2 regions of the Ureibacillus chungkukjangi genome follow, and region 2 is predicted to be linked to the other one. Evidence: riboswitches for the same ligand, from Rfam matches in the RefSeq annotation. Region 2 holds a riboswitch; the other holds the start of a gene.
What was found. A riboswitch is a leader RNA that binds a small molecule or an ion and turns the genes downstream of it on or off. The one in region 2 is predicted to bind FMN.
Positions count from the first base shown of each region.

Region 1 (10,142 bases), 1.7 Mb from region 2:
AAAGAACGTTCTAAAGGGAAAATTGAAAAAGTACTAGAAAACTATACAGACTATAATACTGCAGTTATCGAATGTGATGTTAATAGTGATGAAAGCATCACAAAAGCATTTGCACAAATCGGCGAACAATTTGGCACAGTTCACGGAATCGTTCACTCTGTTGCTTTTGCCCATGCAGAAGACTTAAAAAATCGCTTTGTAGAAACAACTCGTGAAGGCTATGCATTTGCACAGGACACAAGCGCCTATTCTTTAGTCGCAGTAGCAAATGCTGCCCGTCCATTCATGACAGAAGGTAGCTCAATCGTAACAATGAGTTACTTAGGCGGACAACGTGTTCTTGACGGATACAATGTCATGGGCGTTGCAAAAGCAGCACTCGAAGCCGCAATGCGTTACCTGGCAGCAGACCTTGGTGCAGAAGGAATTCGCGTTAACGCCATCTCAGCAGGTGCCATCCGCACATTAGCTGCAAAAGGTGTCCCAAGCTTCAACACAATCCTTCACAAAATTGAAGAAGAATCACCATTAAAACGCAACACAAACCAAGAAGAAGTAGCCGATATGACCCTAGTCATGTTAAGCGCCCTATCACGCGGCGTAACAGGCGAAACAATCTTCGTAGACTCTGGCTACAACATTATCGGATAAAAAAATGTGGACTAGCAATTTTGCACAATGCAGATTGCTAGTCCTTTTTTGATTGGCATGGGTGGGGCTGGGGTTGGTTGTGTTGGTATGATCGCTCTGGTGGATTTGTGGTCACATAGATGCGTTGATGATCACTGGATTGGCTTGTGATTACATAGATGCTTTTATGATCACATAAAAGGATTTGTAATCACATAAACACTTTTCGGATCACATGACCTCAAAATCAATTATTCGAGTCCTCTTCCCCAAGCTATTATGAGCTTAGCAATTTCGAGACTAGCATTTCCTCGGTTACAGGTCCCAATATTTGCTCGATAATCATTCCCTCTTCGTTAATAATCACACTGGTTGGAATGGATAGAACCTCGTAGTTGATTGACACATCTCCCTTTTCGTCTAGCAAAATAGGGAAACTGATGCTGTATTCATGTGCAAACTGTTTTACATGCTCTACCTTCAATTCCTGATCAGTAACATTAACCGCGAGAATTTCTATATTCTCATTATGGGCATGCTCTTCATAGAATTTTTGAATTGTCGGCATTTCCTTCACACAGGGAGGACACCAGGTTGTCCAAAAATTAATAAAAACCTTTTTCCCTTTTAAATCAGACAGCATAACCTTTTCGCCGTTTAGTGTTTTTAATTCAAAATTTGGCGCTTTCTCATTGAGTGCTACTACCTCCGTTTCTTGTTCATGCTCGTAATCATGGCCATCAACCTGCTCGTGGAACTCCGACTCATCAATTGACCGGTACTCTAAAATCTGCTCATCTTCATCAATTAAAGGCTGCTGACTTACTGCTTGTTCAAGAGAAGTTGATAAATCTTCATCAAACACTACATCCAGTTGTCTTTTATTATTTGAAAAAAAATGGGCCGAAATCGTATAAATTAGCGCAACTAAAACAATTAACGCAAAACAAATATTTACTATTTTTCTTGGCATACCATCCACCTAACTTTCAAACTCATTCTTCTACAAGTATATGAACGAAACCTAGTAAAATGAGCGATTATCTAATTTATCTTGCACTAATTAGATAATTCCAACCGCCTTTCTTTGGTGGGAAATTCAATAAGCTTGCACTATAAAAGTATCTTGAACCATAATAAAAACCGCCTCAATAATGAGACGGCTTCATTAACCCTTAAAGATTAGTACATTTTTAAATATTGATCACGTTCCCATGGGTGAACAGCTGTTCTGAACATATCGTATTCAATTTCTTTTGCTTCTTTATAGTTAGCGTAGATGTGTTCTCCAAGAGCACCTTTAATTACTTCATCTTTCTCTAACTCTGCTAAAGCTTCAAGTAATGAACCTGGTAAGCTGCTAATTCCGTTTTCTTCAAGCTCTGCAGCGTTCATCACATAAATGTTGCGATCCACTGGAGCTGGAGGAGTTAAACTGTTACGGATACCATCTAAACCAGCTTCTAATAGAGCAGCCATTGCTAAGTATGGGTTAGCCGCTGGATCTACAGAACGAACTTCAACACGTGTTGAAAGACCACGAGATGCTGGAATACGAATTAATGGTGAACGGTTACGAGCTGACCAAGCGATGTAACATGGCGCTTCATATCCCGGTACTAAACGTTTATAAGAGTTTACAACTGGGTTTGTTACAGCAGTGAACGCTTTCGCATGCTTCATAATACCAGCCATGAATTGACGAGCTGTTTCAGAAAGCTCTAAGTCAGCTTCTGGATCCCAGAATGCATTTTTATCGCCACTGAATAATGATAAGTTAGAGTGCATACCTGAACCGTTAACACCGAATAATGGTTTTGGCATGAATGTTGCATGTAAACCATGTTTACGAGCAATTGTTTTAACAACTAGCTTGAACGTTTGGATGTTGTCGCATGCTTCAACAGCGTTTGCATATTTGAAGTCGATTTCATGTTGACCAGGAGCAACCTCATGGTGAGAAGCTTCGATTTCAAAGCCCATTTCCTCAAGCTCTAACACGATATCACGACGGCAGTTTTCGCCAAGGTCAGTTGGTGCTAAGTCAAAGTAACCACCATCATCATTTAATTCTAATGTTGGTTCACCTTTTTCATCTAATTTGAATAAGAAGAATTCTGGCTCAGGCCCTAAGTTAAAGCTTGTGAAGCCTAACTCTTCCATGTTAGCTAATACACGTTTTAAGTTTGCACGTGGATCACCAGCGAACGGTGTTCCATCTGGGTTTGTGATGTCACAGATAAGTCGAGCTACTTTGCCTTTTTCAGCAGTCCAAGGGAAAATTACGAATGTATCTAAATCTGGTTTTAAATACATATCTGATTCTTCAATACGCACGAAACCTTCGATTGACGATCCATCAAACATCATTTTATCATCAAGGGCTTTATCTAATTGGCTTAATGGAATTTCTACGTTTTTAATAGTACCTAGAATGTCAGTAAATTGTAGACGAATATATTTTACGCCTTCATCTTTCACGATTTGTCTAATGTCTTCTTTTGTGTACTTAACCAATTAATCCACTCTCCTAATATTTAAAATTATTAAAAAATTTAAAATATAATTTACTCACCCTTCGCTTGGAAGAAGCGAGATAAATCTCCTTGCCTTAATGATGCTTTTTGCATAATCTGGGCTTGCTGCATTTCTTCACGTAATATCGCGCGAAGCTCTGAATCTGAAATTGCCATTTTGTTAGAAGATTTCACATTGTTGTTATTTTTTCTCATATCGAACACTTTTTTAATTCCTGCCATGTTGATACCCTGGTCAAGAAGTTCGCGAATTTCTAACAATGCATCTACATCGTCAAGTGAGAACATTCTACGATTGCCCTCTGATCTAGCAGGTTCAATTAGTTTATGTTCCTCGTAATATCGAATTTGTCTCGCAGTCAACTCCGTTAATTGCATTACCATGCTAATAGGGAGTAACGGCATAGCTCTTCGAAACTCTCGACTCATCGACATCTCCTCCCTTTCATACGTTTATTCTAAACTATGTTAATTATAATAGCAATACGATGTTAGAAAAAATAACATACAAAAATTAGATTTTATTAATCTAATTTTTAGATAATAGGAAAAGCTTACTGGCTGTAAGGATTTGTTGAATTTTGAGCTAGTTATAGGAAGATACACTGGATAGTCTTTTTGCCTAATCGCAGTTCACAAGGAGCTTTCATTTTGTGTGAGATATTGATATTTATATTGGAAAAGGCATGACATGGGAGCGTTTTTTCTAGAATTTTAATGTTTTAGATGGGTTATGTGGCATCTTTTGTTCTTTCGGGGGATTGCTTGCATTGCTACCTTTCGAAGCTTGGGCCAGCTTGAATTGTCGCAATAACTCTCGCTTTTCTACCTTTCGAAGCTTGGTCACTCTTGAATCGTCGCAATAACTCGGGCTTTACCACCTTCCGAAGCTCGGTCTTTCTTGAATTGTCGCAATAACTCGGGCTTTACCACCTTCCGAAGCTCGGTCACTCTTGCGACGTCGCAATAACTCTCGCTTTTCTACCTTCCAAAGCTCGGTCTCTCTTTATTCGTCTCAATAACTCGGGCTTTGCTCCTTTTCGAAGCTCGGTCACTCTTGAATCGTCTCAATAACTCGGGCTTTTCTACCTTTCGAGGCTTGCTTCCTCTTGGATTGTCGCAATACCCCCAATCTCACTACCATCCGAAGCCTGTTCCCGCTTGCACGTCGCAATACTATCTCTTTTGTTACCTTCTAAAGCAAGTTTAAGCTTGAAGAAGTTTACCACCTCCTCAACGAACACCATAATCAAGTACCAGCATCCAACAAACGACCGCCAAACTTCCACCTTGCTTTTTGGGGCACTAACAGCTCTCCTCTTTTACCGACATTCCTCCGATCACCCTTTTCAGAGCACTGACAGCTCTCCTCTTTTACCGATATTCCTCCGATCATTCTTTTCAGGGCACTGACACCTCTCCTCTTTTACCGATAACCCTCCGATCACCCTTTTCAGGGCACTGACATCACTCCTCTTTTACCGATAACCCTCCAATCATTCTTTTCGGGGCACTGACACCTCTCCTCTTTTACCGATATTCCTCCGAATTTGCTTTTCGTGGCACTGATCCCCCCTCTCTTACCGAGAATCCATCTCTACACACTTCAATCCCCAATCAACCTTCTTCACCATAACAAAAAAGCCGCCCATCAAGTCAATGTTAATTGACTTAACGAACAGCTTTCGTACTACTTTTATTTTATAAGGAAATATTGTGCTCTTTGGTTTTCGATCCATACTTTCATTGTACGGAATAGTAGGATAACGATGACCATGAGCATAATACCTTTTACGATATTGAACGGAAGGATACCTAACACAATTGTTTCTTTCATGTCGAATGTGCCCCATCCAAGGAAGTAAGAATACATTGGTAAGAAGGCAATATAGTTCAATAGGCTCATGCCTACTGACATAATGATTGTACCGGCCACTAAACCAAAGCTTAAGCCTTTGATTGTTGGGAACTTTTTATAAATGTAATAGACTGGTAGAATAAATAAAAGTCCTGTTGCAAAATTTGCCATATGCCCTACCGGAACTCCTGTTGGCGTGCCCGAGAAAATCCAGTCTAGAATGTTTTTAAATAGTTCTACCAGGATGCCAGCTAATGGACCCATTGTAATGGCAGCAATTAATGCAGGTACATCACTGAAGTCGATTTGCAGGAATGTTGGGAACCACGGTAATGGAAAATTCAGTAGCATTAAAATGAACGAGATGCTACTTAACATTGCGATTGTTACGAAAGAACGTAATTTAAGCTTTTGATTAAACATAATCAATCTCTCCTCTTTGCTGATTCAACTAAGCTAGAAGAAAGGACAGCCATTTTGTATTCCATTATTCTTTCCAATGAACAAATAAAATCCCTTACGCAAAAAATGCATAAGGGAGAAAATAGGCACATTGAAAATAAGAAAATTTGTACGTTAAATCAAGTATCCAAGTTCAAAAAATTAGATACTCAAATAGCAGTAAAGTAATGCATTTTTTCGCATTAGCAATACTATAACGCACAGCTTCCTTCGAATAACGAAAAGAGACCGTACCTTCACCTTCTCCCATCCAGACTATACTGTCGGCTTTGGAATCACACCAAATCCTGCTCAAAATCAAGCTCGCGGGCTGAAGAAGCTTTTGTGCAATATCCTCCAAGTGAATGGTCAGAAATCGCAGCTTCTATTACCGCCGGTCGGGAATTACACCCTGCCCCGAAGATGAATCAATATTTAATTTGATATTACAGTCTCATTATATCTCGACTTTGAGATGTTGTAAAGATGAAAAAGTTAGCTAATTCCTACTCAATTACTAAACTTTTTTCGTTATTTATTATTTAAACACAGTCCAAAACGAGATTTCATTTGCTCCTAGAGGCTTTGGAAGTGGTGCAGAAAAATCAAATCCTTGCCACTGGGTTTGAGCAATATTCTTAAATTGTACGGCCATATCAAAATTCGCTGCTGTTAGCAAAATTCCTTCAATCATTTGCATCGCTTCAGCCTGCTCAAAACCATCCAAATCGACCTCTTCTTTAAATTGAACGGTTGCCGTTTGCCCTTCAACAGTTACTTCATAATCTACATTAGGTAAAATGACAGACTGATAAATGTCATTCGTTTCTTCCTTCATTGATATAAGAGCATCCTCTATTGTTGTAAAGGCTTCTCTATTATTAGGAGCTAAATACGATGTGCCATCAGCCTGTGTATATCGATAGTAATTATATTGGGTGGTTTCACCATTCAATGCAATTGGTGCTGCTGGCTCCCCTACTTCGCTAAATATAAAGGCCGAGCCTTCTTCATCCATCATCGTTACTTCTTCATAGCTGTTACTAAATGTATCGACCAACGAAGAAAAATAAGTTGTCAGAGAGGCAGAAGCCATATCATAGATTTGATCGTTTGGTAATGTGTGAACGACTTGATCTCCTAATTCAGAAATTGTTCCAACATATGGATGATAATCAGTAAAACCGATCGCACTTTCGTTAAATAGTGGTGCATAATGGTTGTAAATCTCGACCCCTGTTGGCGTTACATCACCAAAATCCTTTTGTATTCTGTCATTTGGAATTAGTACAGTTATTGGCAAACTATCTGCAGCGTCACTTGATAACCCTAATTTAAATACCGTATGCCCATCAAGCTCTTCAGGGTATACAGCTGTACGATTGTCCCCATTTTCTGAAGTAAATATAGTCATGCCTGCACTAGAATCTTCAGCAGTCGATTCTGAGCTTTTCATCTCTCGCTCCATATCCATCGATTCACTATTCTCTACTTGTGCACTTTCTTCAGCTGAATCGAAAGAAGAATTTTCATTCAAAAACGAAGGAATGATAATAGCCAGTAATAGAACAGCAGCAATTGAAACAGCTATAGGCATCCATTTGACCTTTTTACTCGTGTCTTTTTGAGTGTTTGTACTTAAAGGCTCATCATCAAGTTGACCGTCTTCTTTTAGACGATTTAACACGTCTTCTTTTGACCGCTGATCATGAATCTTTGGTACTTTACTTAGCATGTCTTCTATATTCTTGTCTTCCCACTTATCATGACTCATTGATTTGCCTCCTTTTGTTCTGTCGTATTTGTTAATATTTCACGTAGCCTATGGATAGCTCGATGCTGAGTAGTTTTAACCTTACCCTCTGTCCAGCTTAGAACTTGAGCTGTTTCGGCAATCGATAATTCTTGAAAATAGCGCATAATAATGACCATTTTTTGATCACCTGTACATTTCTCTAAAGCATCTAATAAATCACGCATGTCATCATTGAGCTCAGTTAAAACTTCTGGTGATTTTGTTGGTGAGACAAGCTGATCAGTCTCCCAGTTAAAAGCGTCAAATGCATGTGAGGAACGTACCGCATTTTTTCTGAAATAATCGATTGCTACATTTTTGGCAATGGCAAATAGCCATGTCTTCTCTGAGCTTCTTCCCTGAAATCGCTCATAGGATTTTAAAACTCTCACATAAACCTCATGCGATAAATCTTCAGCAACCGTTCGATTTTTAACCATATAAATTAAAAATTGGAAGACATCCTGATGGTATGAATCATATAAACGATGGAAAATGGATTCATTCAATCCAAGCCACCCCCGTTCTTATTAGATTTGTCGTATTTTAAGTAAAAAAGTTTCAGTTAAATAAAAAGCTTCCCAGTCTTTAACATGTAAGTATCTCATTGAAAATATACCCTACTCTATACAAAAAGGTATCCCTAAAGTTTTATTCACATACTTTAGAGATACCCGAAACTACAGCTAATAGCTACAAAATTTGCAAAATTTCATTCAACAAATTACTGACTTTATAATGGTAAGTAGAACGTAAAGGTTGTGCCTTGTCCTACTACACTATCGACACGAATATTCCCTTTATGAGCTTCTACAATATTTTTTGCAATAGCAAGTCCTAGTCCAGTACCACCCTTAGAACGAGTCCGTGCTTTGTCAGCCTTATAGAATCGTTCAAAAACATATGGTAAATCCTCTAGAGGAATCCCTTCCCCCGTATCGGCTACTTGGATTTTGGCATAAGAAAGCTCCTGCTCAACAGAGACTTTTACACTGCCTTCAGTTGGCGTATGACGGATTGCGTTGTCTATCAAATTAGTAAGGACTTGTTCAATTCGGTCTTCATCCATACTAATTTGGACATTTTCATCAAGATCTCCTTTAAATTGCAGCTGTACTCTCTTTTCTCTTGCTACCTGAGAGAACTTTTGAGTAATTCGCTCCACAACATGAACAATCTCAACCTCGTCCTTATAAAGAGTCGTATGTCCATTTTCCATGCGCGCTAAATCAAGTAAATCATTTACAAGGCGTCCCATACGCTGGGATTCATCATAGATAATACGGGTGATTTCATTGCGCTCATCCTCACCAGATACGACATCATCTATTAACGCTTCCGAATACCCCTGCAGCATCGCAATCGGCGTTCGAAGCTCGTGCGATACATTGGCAATAAAATCAGAACGTAATTTTTCTAAACGGATACGCTCGGTCATATCTCGAATCACAGCTATAGCACCACGAATGGATTGTTCACTATTTTTTAACGGGCTAATTGTAATACGGTAATAAGAGCCGTCGATTTCGATATCTTCCTCTAATTTATCCTCAAAGCTTAGAACATGCTCTAGCATTTCATAGATTTCCTGCGGCATTGGGTAATCCGTTTCACTTTTCTTTTGGATAAACCATTTTTGAAGCAATTTTTCTGCCGGTGGATTGCTAAGAAGAATCGTTTTATCACGGTTAAAGGTAATTACACTGTCTGTCATAGATGTTAACACACTAGCTAATTGCTCTTTTTCTTGATTGATCACCTCTAAATGATGCTTGAGTTGACGCCCCATTTGGTTAAAGGCGACTGCTAATTGACCAATTTCATCATTTTGCGTTGTTGGCAAGGTTTCATCGAATTTACCTTTTGCTAGCTCGAAGGCGTGCTCACGCATTTTACGAAGTGGCCACGTTATTCGAGAAGAAAGGAAAAATGCGAAAAACGTTGTTAATACAAAGGCGATAAACGCTGATAGAAAAACAATTTTCGTAGTTTCCTGAGATGTTTTATGAAGCGCACTTGGATTTTGATAAATAAAGATTGCTCCATGCACTGTTTCATCACTCTTCAAGGGATAGCTCAACACAATATAAGTTTCCATCTTGCCTTCCTCTAATTGAGAAGGTAAAATCATCCGATCCAAAATTGGCTCAGTTGATTCGAAGATTTCATTAAAATTTTTGTTTTTTAATATGCTATTTTGGATTTGGATGCTATTAAGTCCCGTTTGAAAGGTAGAAACAACTTCTTTTTCCTGGGAAGCGATGAATGCATTTGTGTCATCCGTTATCATTTCATTGATAATCTCGTCAGTTAACTGCTCTAGATCGTAATTATCAACGATACTTGCGATAGTTGAGGCTGTTTGCCTTAAGGAAATATCAGCTTGCTCCTGATGATAGTCTTCTAGAAACTCCAGCATTAAAACAGTAAAGACGAACAATACAAACGAAACGAGAAGCAATATGGTTAACCATAGCTTCCCGACAATACTGCTCCATATTCTATTCATTTACAACCTCAAATTTATAGCCTACGCCCCAAACAGTGACAATCATTTTAGCAGCATCCTCTGACACACGGTTTAGCTTCTCACGTAAACGTTTAACATGAGTATCAACTGTACGTAAGTCTCCGAAGAAATCGTAATGCCATACTTCTTTTAGTAATTGCTCACGGTCAAATACCTTATCTGGTGCTTTCGCTAAGAAGTATAATAACTCATACTCTTTTGGCGTTAAGTTCACTTCTATTCCATCTGCCGACACTCTATGTGCATCATGGTCGATCGTTAGATGCGGGAATACCACTAGATCTTTAGATGTAGTAGGGGTTGTAACAGGTGAAAATGCTGAAGATCGTCGTAAAATCGCTTTCAGACGTA
Region 1 is NZ_CP085009.1:1,543,862-1,554,003, reverse strand. Features, by position in the region: gene LG296_RS07605 (enoyl-ACP reductase) at 1-651, shown strand, start outside; gene LG296_RS07600 (redoxin domain-containing protein) at 908-1,603, opposite strand; gene glnA (type I glutamate--ammonia ligase) at 1,813-3,147, opposite strand; gene LG296_RS07590 (MerR family transcriptional regulator) at 3,198-3,596, opposite strand; gene LG296_RS07585 (hypothetical protein) at 4,253-4,456, opposite strand; gene LG296_RS07580 (ECF transporter S component) at 4,864-5,448, opposite strand; FMN riboswitch at 5,722-5,895, opposite strand; gene LG296_RS07575 (hypothetical protein) at 6,005-7,240, opposite strand; gene LG296_RS07570 (RNA polymerase sigma factor SigX) at 7,237-7,770, opposite strand; gene LG296_RS07565 (ATP-binding protein) at 7,995-9,770, opposite strand; gene LG296_RS07560 (response regulator transcription factor) at 9,763-10,142, opposite strand, start outside.
Region 1: it holds a riboswitch for FMN, as region 2 does, so the genes downstream of both, LG296_RS07580 (ECF transporter S component) here and ribE (riboflavin synthase) in region 2, are expected to answer to the same signal.

Region 2 (10,142 bases):
GGCAATGCAATGATTGCAACTAATGTTAACTTTACATCCATCGCTAGCATGATTCCAATGGCGATTAAGATAGTTGCTACATCTAGCCAAAGATTCATTAAGCCTATCATGATAAAGTTTTTGGTTTGCTCTACATCATTGATGACACGAGAAATAACTTCCCCTGCCCGTGTATTGGCGTAATATTTCAAACTTAACTTTTGTAAGTGACCGAATAATTCCTGACGAATATCGAATAATACTTTGTTTCCAACATGCTGAGCAAAATATTGTCGATAATATTCTATTGGTGGACGAATGATGAAGAATAATATAACAGTCCCACCTAACCAATAAACGAGCTGCGTAATTTTTTCGCTGTCTGTTAAATCGGGAGCACCAATAATATCATCAATAACAATCTTAATGAGTATCGGAATAAATAGAGGGATTGCAAATTTTAAAATACCAATAAAAATGGTCAGTAGAATCTCCCATCGATAGGGCTTCACAAAGCGCATATAACGTTTAATACTATCCAATATTTCACTTCCTTTATAAACAACACAAAATGTATGAAAAGGTGCCCGTTTTTGGACACCTGTTTAACACTATACTCTAGTTTGGGAGTAATTACATCTACAGTGATTTTCGCTTAGTAATAGCTCTGATATTTCCTGCGCTAGTTACACATCATACCTAGTAGTCTACAAGTTGTATCTTCATGCATTCCTCCATATTCCCTCATTTCTAATCTACAAATCCAGTTTCTTTTAGATTTAAAAAGTCTACTGGCCGGCAGTAGACTTGAGTGCTTATTTTTCTTTTGATTGCATTTCTTTGTTAAATAAGTAGCGGTTTGTCCAGACTTCGATAAAATCGGGGGCAAAGGGGCCTCTTTTTTGCTTGATCCAGCTTTCTAGCTTATTCACATTACGCTTTAGAATTTTATCGATTACTTCTGGGTAGCCCATATCTTTTTTATGTTGCTCGTATTCATCTTCATCTAGTAATGTATACGACATATCCGGAAAGACTTTTATATCTAGATCATAGTCGATATATTTTATCGCATTATTATCAAAGACATAGGGCGAACTCACATTACAGTAGTAATACACGCCATCCTCACGAAGCATACAAATAATATTGAACCAATGCTCTGCATGAAAATAGCAAATTGACGGCTCCCTTGTTAGCCAAGTACGGCCATCGGATTCTGTTACAAGAGTACGCTCATTTGCTCCAATAAATATATTCTTTGTTCCTTTTAGAACCATCGTTTCTTGCCAGACACGGTGGATGCGACCATTATGTTTATAACTATGTATTTGTATCGTTTCTCCTTCTATAGGTATTGTCATGTAAAGCCCACCTTTTCGTCTCTATGTATGTATTTACATCGCTTGGTGATATTTTTGTCCAATTTGAAAATTTCAATCATCTAGCAACTATTAGGTTCTATTATAGCAATGCTAATCAAAAACTTGTAGCTTGAAGAACATATTTTTCAAATAAGTTGGCAAAAATTAGATTAAATGCGGTTTTATGTATGTATGATGGGCTCAGAAATTAAAGCTAAAAAATTAAGGTATAGACAGTAAATGTCTATACCTAAAAGTGAATTCACTTTACCTAAAGCTCGAGCTAGGGTGACTAATTAGTAGTCGTTGTCGTTGTTGTTGTTATTGTTGTTATTGTTGTTGTTATTGCGTTGGTTGTTTTGTTGGTTTTGCTTTTGGTTTTGTTGGCTTGCTTGTTGGAAATCTTGATCCACAGCAAACTCTTCGTTGTTGTTATTGTTGTTATTGTTGTTGTTATTGTTGTTGCGGTTGTTGTTTTTAGCCATGATTATCACCTCCGTAAAAATATTGTTGACGGAAGGCTACCAGATTATTCGACAAACTTAAAATAAGTTAATTCAGAACATTCAAAATTTTCAACATTGGCACTGGCATGGGTAAAGCCTTTATTTGTTCAATTGTAAGAAATTGTACGGCATCAGGCAGCTCACTTTTTTGTTCAATCTGTACCTGAGTGCATTCCAACTCCCATGTTAGATGTGAAAAAATATGCTTAAACTTCAATAATTCTTTATCAATGTGATTTAAAATCTGAACATTGTAATTTTCCTGGAATACTTCCTCGCTATCGGCTTTTTCAGTTACCTCAATCATCGGGAATTGCCACATGTCAGCTAATAGTCCCTCGCTCGGGCGTTTCTCTAGTAAGCATTGCCCTTCCTGATTCATTGCAACAAAAACCTTAAACTGTACTTTTTTGGTTTTGACTTTTTTCGATTTGATAGGCAGCTTATCTGCATCACCTTCACTAAAAGCAATGCAATAATCTCGCACTGGGCAAAGTAAGCATTTTGGGGAAGTTGGCGTACAAATCATAGCACCAAGATCCATCAAGGCCTGATTGAAATCCCCTGGGTACTGTTCATCTATCAGCATCTCTACAGCTTCCTCAAACACTTTACGCGTTTTGGGCAAGGCAATATCTTCTTCTATATGTAGCACCCTACTTAATACTCGCATGACATTCCCATCTACTGCATGCTCCGCTTTTTGATAGGCAATACTTAAAACTGCCCCTGCTGTATATGGACCAACACCTTTTAGCTTAGAGATGTCATGGCGATTGTCAGGGACCACTGCATTATATTTTTCTACAACCTCTTTCACACCTGCCTGTAAATTTCGGGCACGGGAATAATAACCGAGACCTTCCCACATTTTTAATAACTCTTCTTGAGGAGCAAAAGCAAGGTCTTGTAAAGTAGGATATTTCTCTAAAAAGCGATTGTAATATGGGATAACCGTATCAACCCTTGTCTGCTGGAGCATAACCTCCGAAACCCATATTTTGTAGGGATCCGATGTCCGTCTCCAAGGTAAATCTCGTTTCTCTTTGTTAAACCATTCCACTAAATTCAGTCGAAACTCATTTGTATATTGATAATTCATAATATCCTCCGCTAACGATTTTAAATTATAAATTTCGGGTATAATAATTATAGCGTTCTTTAAATTTACAAAATTCTATTTTCAAACAAAATGGCAAGTATATGGCCAAAATCCTCCATATACGGGGAGTTGATACCAATGGATTCAGGCACACACTTAGTAATGGGCGTTGCTTTAGGTGGTTTAGCCTTAGCAGACCCAGTTGTAGCAAATAATTCAATGGGTTTTGCTGCTGTAATGGCAGGAACAATAATTGGTTCACAAGCACCTGATGTCGATACCGTATTAAAATTAAGAAATAACGCAGTTTATATTCGCCACCACCGTGGTATAACTCATTCTATACCGGCAGTACTATTATGGCCCATTGCAATTACTGCTTTGCTTAGTTTAATATTCCATGAAGCAAATATCTTACACCTATGGCTCTGGACTTTTCTTGCGGTTTTTCTACATGTATTTGTAGATATATTCAACGCCTATGGTACACAGGCTCTCAGACCATTTTCGAAAAAGTGGGTTGCCCTCGGTGTTATTAACACCTTTGATCCTATCATTTTTGGGATTCACTGTGTTGGAATTTTACTTTGGGCATTCGGTTTTGATCCTGTAAAAACATTCATTATCATGTATTTGATTATAATCGGCTATTACATTTTGCGCTTTGTATTACAGGCTGCCGTTAAAAGAGCTGTTCATCATGCAATTCAGGATGAAGATTATGTTATTGTGGCCCCAACAATGCGGTTTTTCAATTGGCGTGTAGCAGCAAAATCAAAAACTCATTATTATGTCGGGCGAGCATATGGCAGAACTATTAACATCTATGATAAGTTTGAAATTCACCCACTTCCAAAAACGCCAATTGTTGAAAAAGCATTGGAGGATTCTAACTTAAGCGCATTCCTTTCCTTCTCACCACTATACCGATGGGAGATTTCCGAGCTCGAAAATGGTTTAACTGAGGTTCGCCTCATCGACCTGCGTTATCGAAGTAATGATCATTATCCCTTTGTTGCAGTAGCTCATCTCGATGAAGAGCTTAATATTGTCAATTCCTACACTGGTTGGATTTTTAGTGAAGATAAATTACAACAGAAGCTTCAGATTGGAGCCAGTGACTAAAGCTGCTTTCGAAGCTTTTAGTATCAGTACTAAATATAAGGAGTTGTCCTAATGTCTAGGACAACTCCTTTTTCTATACTTCCTTCTATTGAACTGTATCATCACTATCATGTAAGAGATGTGCATACTTTGGATTTCTGCCTACAAATTCATGGATTTTGTCGCCGTAGCTTGTGATCCATTGCTGAATGATTTTTTCTGTGTATTCTGCTCCACGATAATCATAGCCAGCTTTCGCATACGTTGACTCGAAATCGGACCATAATAGTTCAATCCATGTACGTGCCTTGTTAACAGAGAGATTGGCGTTTTTCTCAGCAAGAAGCTGAGTTAGCTGCTCTATCGATTGATTTGCATTCATATTATTTCCCTGCCTTCATCGGTAAAAGAATTGAAATTGGCAATGCTTCCTCAAAACGATCTCCACCTAAACGATAGCCCCATGCAAAGCGACCTTTCAAATATTCAACTTTAAAAAATTCACCTGGTGCGCCATCGATTCGATACATTTCACCTTTTACGATGGTTTTTGGATCGATTAGATAAGCAGCTGCCATAGTAGCTTTTCTTTCATATACAGCATATTCATTTACAATGCCAAGTTGTTCAGCTTTTCTTGCTTTTTCTTTCAGCTTAGCAATTTCTTCTCTCAGTTCTTGCTCTGTCATTTCTGCATAGCTTTTTTCAGTCATTTTCTTCAATCTCCTTCTCTGATAAAAAACGGTCAATTACTTCTATTGGAAAGCCTTTTTGATATAAGGCTTGTTTTGTCTTCATTTTTAAATCAATCCCAGTAAGCTTGGAAGCATATTTACTCCAAAGCTTATTCCCCTGACTCTCAATCAATTCATACCAATCATCATCTTCTCGCTCTAGCTTAATTTGGTCAAGTATTTCGTTTGTAATTGAAAAAGAATAGCCCTTTCTCATTAAAACATCCTGAATTTTTTGTTTAATTTGCATTGGCGTTTTATTTTGATTGGCTCGAATCGCCTTTTCTGCAAGCTCCATAGCGATAGCAAGCTGTTCTTTATGGGAAAAAGAATCAAGCACTTTATTTTGTGTTTCTTTATCGATTCCTTTTTTGATTAAATCTTGTTTAATAGCTCTTGGACCCTTTTTTGCAGTTTTCTTTTTCGTTTCCAAAAGAGCCTTTGAATAGGTTTCATCATTTAGAAAGCCTAACTTTTCAAGTTTTCTAATTGCTTCTAATACAACAGCTTCTCCAAAACCTGCATCTAATAGCTTTTTTTTCACTTCGTATTCACTGCGCATTTGATAGCTTAAAAAGTTCAACGCCCGGTTGAAGGCTTTTGAAATTTCGTCCTCGTAGGTAATTTCGTCAATATCAAATTGTTCGAGTACTTTTCCCTTAGTTAAGCCAAACTTTATAAGTGTTGATTCATCTACAGCAAATGCATATGTATCATTCAAATAAATATTATACCGTTCTGGATTGTTTTTTTGTCGTCCTATTTTAGATATGACTTGCATTACAAACACTCCTTCTAAAGCTAGTATACATGTTTTTTTAGATTGTTTCATTTTAGAGTTTTTTTAGAAATATGAGTTCCTGATTCTTTGAAAATTAATTGTTTGCTGCTTAGCATAAAGAAACTAAATTCGCACAATATAAGCAAAAAGGAGGCTATAATTCTTTATGTGGAAACGTCACATTTCTGGTTTAACACTATGTGCGATTGTATTTGCTATTGCTTTTTGCTTAGTTAAACCAGATGTCGCAAGTGCAAATTCGTACTATTGGGGCTTTACTAAATCGAAGGATGGCAAGCCTGTTGATGCAGGTGCTAACTTTGATGAAATCTTAAAGAACTACGGTGCTTTCTATACTGGAGATCCAAATAAAAAAACAATTTACTTAACCTTTGATAGCGGCTTTGAAAACGGTTATACAGAATCCATTTTGGATACATTAAAAAAAGAAGATGTACCTGCAGCATTCTTCTTAGCTGGCCATTACTTAGAAAGTGCAAGTGACTTAGTAAATAGAATGATTGATGAAGGACATCTCATTGGAAATCACACATATGGACACCCTGATTTATCAAAATTATCGGATGAAGGCGTACTAAAGGAATTAAAAAAATTCGATAAAAGATTAAAGGAAACAACCGGACAAAAACGTACATATTACGTTCGTCCTCCAAAAGGAATTTTTAATGAGAGAATTTTGGAGCTTGGAAACAATCACGGCTATACCTATATATTTTGGGACACTGCCTTTGTTGATTGGAATGATGATGCAAATGTCGGATGGCAATATGCTTATGACGAGTTGATGGATCAATTGCATCCTGGTGCCGTTATCCTCATGCATACAGTAGCGAAGTATAATGCTGATGCACTTCCGAAGTTTATCAAGGCGGCGAAAAAGGAAGGCTATTCCTTTGGTTCGATCGATGATTTAGTAATGGACCAAGTGCTGGAATAAATTAAGGGATTCTCATTTTTGTGAGAATCCCTTAGTTATTGTTATTTGAACATCTTTTTCAAATTGGCCATTTCAATTGCAGATACTGCTGAATCGTAACCTTTGTTCCCTGCCTTTGTTCCCGCTCTTTCAATTGCTTGCTCGATATTTTCCGTTGTTACAATACCGAAAATGACCGGTACATTTGAATTAAGTGATACACTTGCAATCCCTTTTGCTGCTTCATTGTTTACGTAATCATAATGAGTTGTAGATCCGCGTATGACAGTTCCTAATCCAATAATGGCATCATATTCACCTGTTTCTACCATTTGCTTAGCTATAAATGGCACCTCAAAAGCCCCCGGAACCCATGCAATATCAATACGCTCTTCTGCAACCCCATGTCTTTTTAAGCCATCAAGTGCCCCGTTTAGTAATTGTGAAGTAATAAAGTCATTAAAACGACCAACAACAATTCCTATTTTTAAATCTGTTCCGATTAAATTAGCTTCAAATAATTTCCCCATCTTAAAAGATCCCTCCGAATTCATTCTGTTATGATTGATAAATTTGTGTATTGTTTTTCACAAAAGCTGACTAAATCCTCTATGGATATGATTTTTAAGCCGTGCTGTTTAGCAAAATTCATCAATCCATCTAAACGAAGCATCTCCCCATCATCCCCCATAATTTCACAAATAACCCCTGCTGGATAACTTCCACAGACTTTCGCTAAATCAACTGCAGCTTCTGTATGTCCTCTTCTTTCTAATACTCCGTTTGGTTTTGCGACAAGCGGGAATACATGTCCAGGTCTTCTAAACTGATTAGGCGCTGCATTCGCATTAATCATTTGAAGAATTGTAAAGGACCGCTCGTAAGCACTAATACCAGTTGTGGTTTCGATATGGTCTACACTCACTGTAAATGCTGTTTGGTGATTATCTGTATTATTATCAACCATGGCTGGTAGATTTAATTTCCTTGCTAGCTCTTCAGTAATTGGTGTACAAATTAACCCTCGTCCATAAGTAGCCATAAAGTTAATATTTTCTGGAGTTGCAAATTCAGCTAGAACTACCAAATCCCCTTCGTTTTCACGATTCTCATCGTCTACTACTATGATCATCTTGCCTAATTTTAAATCGAGTATGGCTTGTTCTATAGTATTTAGCATGTAATTCCACCACCCTTTCTAGAATCCGTTTTGTCTCAAAAAGTCCATTGTTATGTTAGATGTGCTTTCAGTCCTCTTTAAATGATGCAGAACATACTTACCAAGCATGTCAGTTTCAATATTGACTTTTTCTCCTGCTCCTTTTCTTCCCAGAACTGTCTCAGCATAAGTATGGGGGATTAGTGAAACCGTTACACTGTTATGTGAAACCTTAAAAAGTGTAAGACTTGTTCCATCAATTGTAATGGAGCCCTTTGGAATACAATTTGTCAGGTTTTCCTTAGCTACTTCTATTTCAATATAGAAAGCATTTGAAATAGGTCTTTTGCTTTTAATCGTGCCTACACCATCGACATGTCCGGAAACAAGATGTCCCCCGAATCTGCCATTAGCACTCATTGCACGCTCTAAATTCACAAAATCATTCAACTTTAACATATGGATAGTTGTTGAATTTACTGTTTCAGGCATGACATCAACTGTCATCTCTTCATTGTTAAATTGGGTAATTGTCAGGCATACCCCATTTACTGCAATACTGTCACCCAAATTTGCATCTGAAACAATCTTTGGCGAGAAAATAGTTAATTGCATGCTGCTCTCATCTTTTTTGATAGCTGTTACTCTACCTTGATCCTCAATAATGCCCGTAAACATCTACTCACCTCATTTCTAAATAAAAATAAAAACTCCTTAAGAATTCCTAAGGAGTTTGGGAGTATTTATGGCAAGCTTAAATAAACCTTTTGAAATTAACATTTTCAAAAAGTGCCTACCAAAATTCATCCTTCTCCCATCCAGACTATACTGTCGGCTTTGGACTTACACCAAAATCCTGCTCATTAGAGCTCACGGGCTTAGAAGGCTTACCTTCATCACCGTCGATTGGGAATTTCACCCGACCCCGAAGGACATTATTTACTTTAAGCATTGATTAAATAAAAAATCCCGTCATTTTGGTTGACGGGATTAAAAAGCGTGCTAAAAAAGCTATAGCAAATAAGACCATTAAAAAATTCATTTTAAAGTTTTTGCCTACAGAAAACTAAGCCTACCGAGAATACCAATCTCGTTAAGCTAGTAACCTTTGCTTAAGCTTACTCCTTCTCCCATCCAGACTATACTGTCGGCTTTGGACTCGCACCAAATCCTGCTCATTAGAGCTCACGGGCTTAGAAGGCTTGCCTTCATCACCGTCGATTGGGAATTTCACCCGACCCCGAAGGAATTTTTTATTTAATTGCTACAACGATAACATGAATGCGATAGATTATCCATTGAAAAAATCGGACAATTCTCTATTCAGTAAAAAGGGATCACCTGAATATGTAGGAAATATTTATCCATTTGCTTTCAGTTCGAGCTCCGTTATAATGTTTAGATGAACTATTAAAGGACGTGAACGCTTTTGAGCGATAAAGTATTGATGGAAATTGGACAAAAATTTCCTTTAACTATAAAAAGATTAGGCATTAATGGTGAAGGTGTTGGCTTTTATAAGCGCAATGTGGTCTTTGTAAAAGGTGCTCTTCCAGGTGAAGAAGTGACGGTAAAGGTCTCTAAAGTACAGCATAATTTTGCTGAAGCGGATGTTCTTACTATACGTAAAGCTTCAAAAGACCGCCAAGAACCAAGCTGCCCTGTATATAATGAGTGTGGCGGTTGTCAGCTACAGCATTTAACATATGAGGGACAACTAAAAGAAAAACGAGATATGGTTATCCAATCTCTCGAAAAATATGTGAAGTCTATTGCTGAAACAACGGATATTCGCCCAACGATTGGAATGGACAATCCTCGTCATTATCGAAACAAGAGCTCCTTCCAGGTACGTAAAGAAGGTAAACGTGTTTATGCAGGTCTTTTTTCAGAGGGAACAAACAAGCTGTTGAACATAAATGACTGCGAAGTTCAGCATCCACTAACTTCAAAAATAACTGTTGCGACACGTAAAATATTACAAAAACTAAATATCACAATCTTTGATGGGAAATCTTTAGACGGTTTAGTAAGAACCATTGTAGTTCGTACTGCCATTCAAACAGGTGAAACACAGGTTTGTTTAGTAACAACTAGAAAAGACATTCCACATAAACAAGAGCTTATTGAACGTATGCTTAAAATCGATCCAAGCATCGTTTCAATTACACAAAATATTAATCGTGAAAAAACATCCCTTATTTTTGGCGATGAAACAATCCTCCTTCATGGAAAAGAAACCATTCACGAAAAATTAGGCGAGCTTGCATTTGATTTATCTTCTCGTGCTTTCTTCCAATTAAATCCTGAGCAAACAGTTCATCTATATGATGAAATTAAAAAGGCTGCTGAGTTAACTGGTAAAGAAAAAGTAGTCGATGCTTATTGTGGCGTTGGAACAATCGGTTTATGGCTCGCACCAAAGGCAAAAGAAGTTCGAGGAATGGATGTCGTTCCTGAAAGCATTGATGATGCT
Region 2 is NZ_CP085009.1:3,271,805-3,281,946, forward strand. Features, by position in the region: gene LG296_RS16275 (ABC transporter ATP-binding protein) at 1-521, opposite strand, end outside; gene LG296_RS16280 (DUF402 domain-containing protein) at 795-1,343, opposite strand; gene LG296_RS16285 (hypothetical protein) at 1,640-1,828, opposite strand; gene mutY (A/G-specific adenine glycosylase) at 1,896-2,951, opposite strand; gene LG296_RS16295 (metal-dependent hydrolase) at 3,090-4,076, shown strand; gene LG296_RS16300 (YfhJ family protein) at 4,162-4,437, opposite strand; gene LG296_RS16305 (YfhH family protein) at 4,439-4,768, opposite strand; gene recX (recombination regulator RecX) at 4,761-5,570, opposite strand; gene LG296_RS16315 (polysaccharide deacetylase family protein) at 5,737-6,528, shown strand; gene ribE (6,7-dimethyl-8-ribityllumazine synthase) at 6,570-7,037, opposite strand; gene ribB (3,4-dihydroxy-2-butanone-4-phosphate synthase) at 7,058-7,687, opposite strand; gene ribE (riboflavin synthase) at 7,706-8,344, opposite strand; FMN riboswitch at 8,469-8,603, opposite strand; FMN riboswitch at 8,785-8,918, opposite strand; gene rlmD (23S rRNA (uracil(1939)-C(5))-methyltransferase RlmD) at 9,114-10,142, shown strand, end outside.